Regions from separate parts of the Streptomyces sp. NPDC004561 genome, predicted to be linked through region 1. Evidence: predicted binding sites of a transcription regulator. Region 1 holds the regulator's gene; the other holds the start of a gene.
The links. The regulator HspR, encoded in region 1, represses chaperone genes until heat shock. The targets are predictions, from matches to a motif close to TTGAGNNNNNNNNNCTCAA.
Positions count from the first base shown of each region.

Region 2: lon (endopeptidase La) is a predicted target of HspR. The motif match lies at 1,535-1,553, and genes of this name have one in related genera.

Region 1 covers NZ_JBSGDB010000265.1:4,337-6,726, reverse strand. The annotation lists gene dnaJ (molecular chaperone DnaJ) at 1-845, shown strand, start outside; gene ACWEN3_RS28815 (heat shock protein transcriptional repressor HspR) at 851-1,306, shown strand; gene ACWEN3_RS28810 (substrate-binding domain-containing protein) at 1,600-2,390, shown strand, end outside.
Region 2 covers NZ_JBSGDB010000212.1:1,877-4,266, reverse strand. The annotation lists gene ACWEN3_RS25380 (spermine/spermidine synthase domain-containing protein) at 1-393, opposite strand, end outside; gene ACWEN3_RS25375 (rhomboid-like protein) at 624-1,421, shown strand; gene lon (endopeptidase La) at 1,576-2,390, shown strand, end outside.

The DNA of each region.
Region 1 (2,390 bases):
GCGGAGGCTTCGGCGGCGGCATCGGCGACGTCTTCGGGGGCCTGTTCAACCGGGGCGGCACGGGGACGACCCGTACCCAGCCGCGCCGCGGCCAGGACATCGACACCGAAGTGACCCTCAGCTTCACCGAGGCGATCGAGGGCGCGACGGTGCCGCTGCGGATGACCTCCCAGCAGCCCTGCAAGGCCTGTTCCGGCACCGGCGACAAGAACGGCACCCCGCGGGTGTGCCCGACCTGCGTCGGCACCGGCCAGGTGGCGCGGGGCTCCGGTGGCGGCTTCTCGCTCACCGACCCCTGCCCCGACTGCAAGGGCCGCGGCCTGATCGCCGAGCACCCCTGCCTGGAGTGCAGCGGCAGCGGCCGCGCCAAGTCCTCCCGCACCATGCAGGTCCGCATCCCGGCGGGCGTCACCGACGGGCAGCGCATCCGGCTGCGCGGCAAGGGCGCGCCCGGCGAGCGGGGCGGACCGGCGGGCGACCTGTACGTCACCGTGCACGTCGGCGAGCACCCGGTGTTCGGGCGCAAGGGCGACAACCTCACCGTCACCGTGCCGGTCACGTTCACCGAGGCGGCCCTCGGCGGCGAGGTGCGTGTCCCGACCCTCGGCGGCCCGGCCGTCACCCTGAAGCTGCCGCCCGGCACCCCCAACGGCCGCACGATGCGGGCGCGGGGCAAGGGCGCGGTCCGCAAGGACGGCACTCGCGGCGACCTGCTGGTCACCGTCGAGGTGAGTGTCCCCAAGGACCTGACGGGGAAGGCTCGTGACGCACTGGAGGCGTATCGCGAGGCCACCGCGGGCGAGGACCCGCGGGCGGAGCTGTTCGAGGCCGCGAAGGGAGCTTGAGGGTGATGGACGGCCGTCGGCGTAATCCGTATGAACTGACCGAGGAGACCCCGGTCTACGTCATCTCGGTGGCGGCCCAGCTCTCCGGACTCCACCCGCAGACGCTGCGCCAGTACGACCGCCTGGGCCTGGTCTCCCCGGACCGCACCGCGGGCCGGGGCCGGCGCTACTCGGCCCGCGACATCGAACTGCTCCGCCAGGTGCAGCAGTTGTCGCAGGACGAGGGCATCAACCTGGCCGGTATCAAGCGCATCATCGAACTGGAGAACCAGGTCGCCGCCCTGCAGTCCCGTGTCGTGGAGCTGCAGGCGGCCCTGGACGGCGCGGCGGCCGCGATGCAGCAGCGCGAGGCCGCCGTCCACGCCTCCTACCGCCGCGACCTGGTCCCGTACCAGGAGGTCCAGCAGACCAGCGCGCTGGTGGTGTGGCGGCCCAAGAGACAGCAGCAGCCGGGCGACTGACGCCCGTCGAACACCACGCAGGGCCCGCGGACGCATCCCGTCCGCGGGCCCTCGTCGTGCCCCCGGAGGTTGTGCCGGTCTTTGCCGTCTCATGAACTCCCTTTGAATGGAGGGTCCGTAAAGAGCGTTTGGAGGTGATTCCGTGAGTCCTTCACAGGGTCAGCTGAGCGTGGTGTTGCGGACTCGTTAAGTAGTTCTTCTTGACGCCGGGTGTGGCCTCCGCGTTGTCTTTTCAGACACCTGGGTCGTATAGCAGCGCCCACGTCCGGAACGCACCTGAAGTGAGCCCCCGAATGCGTCGTATCGCCATATCCGTGGCCGCGTCCACGATGACCCTCTCGCTCGCCGGCTGCGGCATGCTGAACGCGACGGGGGACAGCGCGAGCGCGAGCCCGACCAAGGGCAACGACATCACCGTGGGCCTGCTGCTCCCGGAAACGGCCAACACGCGCTACGACAAGTTCGACTACCCCATCATCAAGAAGCAGGTGTCCGACCTCACCGGCAAGCAGGGCAAGGTCGTCTACGCCAACGCCGCCGCGGACGCCGCCCGGCAGGCCTCGCAGATGCAGAAGATGGTCGACGACAAGGTCGACATCATCCTGCTCGACGCAGTCGACTCGCACGCCATCGCCGGCGAGGTGAAGAAGGCCAAGGACGCCGGCATCCCGGTCATCGCCTACGACCGGCTCGCCGAGGGCCCGATCGACGCGTACATCTCCTTCGACAACGAACTCGTGGGCGAGGTGCAGGCCCGCTCCCTGCTGGAGGCGCTGGGCTCGAACGCCGACTCCTCCCAGAAGATCGTCATGATGAACGGCTCGCCCACCGACCCGAACGCCAAGCAGTTCAAGCAGGGCGCGCTCTCCGAGCTGACCGGCAAGGTGACGATCGCGGCGAGCTTCGACACCAAGGACTGGAAGCCGGAGAACGCCCAGGCCAACATGGCCCAGGCGATCGCCCAGATCGGCAAGGGCAACATCGCGGCCGTCTACGCGGCCAACGACGGCATGGCCGGCGGTGTCATCAAGGCCCTGAAGGCGGCCGGCGTCACCAGCCTGCCCCCGATCACCGGTCAGGACTC
Region 2 (2,390 bases), on a different contig from region 1:
GTAACGAATCAGGTCCGCTGCGACGATGTCGGTGCGCGGGTCGGCGAGCGCGGCGGCGGACAGCCGCGCCAGCGGCCCGTCCCGGTGCCAGTCGACGACGGCGGGCTCCCGCTCCACCACGGTGATCCGGCCCCAGCGCGGATCCGCCGCCGCGTGGGCGAGCGAGAACCCCACGCCCAGGCCGCCGATCAGCACGTCGGGCCGCGGCCGGCCGTCCAGCGCGCGGTACGCGGCGTCGACCAGCAGCCGCTCCGAGCGGCCGTCGGACGTGTCCATCAGGAAGCAGCCGTTGGCGATGATCTGCAGCAGCGCTCCGTGTCTGCGCAGCACCACTTCGCCGTACGGGCCGTCGCGCCGGTCCAGCACCACGGGAGAGTCGTCCACGGCAGTCATGGCTCCATCCTGCTTGAACAAAGCTTTGCGCACACGGGAATTACCGATGACGGACGCCGTTGGCACCGGTGCGACGTACCCGTTGGAGGGACAACGCGGCGTGTCGCGGCGCGGACGGGACGCATCGGATGCGTAGGAGGTTGCTGTGAATCCGCTCTCGCGTGGCGTCGGTCATAGACAGCGGCCCGCTCAACGCTGAGTGTGGGGCGCGACGGAAGGAGCGCCTCACGGTGGAACGGATCGCGACGGGCCCTGTGACGGCCGTGTCCCCGCCCCTGGCGGGCCCGCCCCTTCCGGACGGCCCCGACGGCCTCGCCGTCGTCGCGGCCCCCGCGCTCGTGGACCTGCTGGACGGCATGCCGCGTCAGCGCGGCGCCGTGGAACCCGCTCCCGAGGCCACCCGGTGGGTGCCGCTGCCGTGGATACGGCCCTGGCTGCTGCTGCCGTCGCCCACCGGGACGCCGTTCACCTCCGCCTACGCGGCGGTCCTCGCCGTCACCTCGGTCTTCGTGGTGCTGGCCGACCCGGCCGTCGTCCACGCCCTCTACCAGGACTGCAGCACGGACGTGTCCCACCTGGTGCGCACGCCCGCGCTGGTGCTGCTGGCCAGCGGGCTGTGGATCGCGGGCGGGATCGTCTCGCCGTACGCGATCGCGTTCGTGCTGGTGCTCACCGCGCTGGAGCGGCGGATAGGCGGGGCCCGCGCGGCCTGCGTGTTCCTGGCCGGGCATGTCCTGGCCACCCTTGCGACCGAGGTCCCGGTGGGCCTCGCGGTCCTCTTCGGGTATCTCCCCACGACCTCGCTGCACCGCCTCGACTACGGCATCAGCTTCGGTGTCGCCGCCAGCATCGGCGCGCTCGCCGGCCTGCTCCGTCCCTGGCTGCGCTGGCCCCTGCTCATCGTGGTGGGCGGCGAACTGCTGAGCGACCTGGTCGCCTTCCAGGACCCCATGACCAACTGGGGCCACCTCATCGCCCTCTCGATCGGCGTCGCGGGCTGGCCGCTGGTGCGCCGGTGGCGGCACTGAGCCGGCCGCCCACCCCACCCCACCCCACCCCTTCCCGCCCGGTGTTTCCGCGCGCCCTCGGATGATCGCTCACAGCGAACACAAACCTGGGAACAATCCCCGCAGCCAGAACATTGAGTCGGCATAGCTCAAGTTGACTGCCGAAGGGGAGATCATGGCTGCTGAGTCCACGGCGTTCACGCTCGTCCTGCCCGTGCTGCCGCTCGACGACGAGGTCGTGCTGCCCGGCATGGTGGTTCCGCTGGACCTGAGCGACGCCGAGGTGCGGGCCGCGGTGGAGGCCGCCCAGGCCGCCGCCCGTTCCGCGCCCGGCAAGCCCAAGGTGCTGCTGGTGCCACGGGTCGACGGCACGTACGCGAAGACCGGTGTGCTCGGCACGGTCGAGCAGGTCGGCCGGCTGGCCGACGGCGACCCGGGGGCCCTGATCCGCGGTCGCGGCCGTGTGCGCATCGGCGCCGGCACCACCGGTCCGGGCGCCGCCCTGTGGGTCGAGGGCGCCCGCGTCGACGAGACCGTGCCCGACCCGCTGCCGGGCCACGCCGCCGAACTCGTCAAGGAGTACAAGGCGCTCGCCACCGCCTGGCTGAAGAAGCGCGGCGCCTGGCAGGTCGTGGACCGCGTCCAGGCCATCGACGACGTCTCCGCGCTCGCCGACAACTCCGGCTACTCGCCCTTCCTCACCATCGAGCAGAAGGTCGAACTGCTGGAGACCGCCGACCCGGTGGACCGCCTGAAGCGCGCCACGCAGCAGCTCCGCGACCACCTCGCCGAGCAGGACGTGGCCGAGACCATCGCCAAGGACGTCCAGGAGGGCGTCGACAAGCAGCAGCGCGAGTTCCTGCTGCGCCGTCAGCTGGAGGCCGTCCGCAAGGAGCTGCGCGAGCTGAACGGCGAGGAGGAGGGCGAGGAGTCCGACGACTACCGCGCCCGCGTGGAGGCCGCCGACCTGCCGGAGAAGGTCCGCGAGGC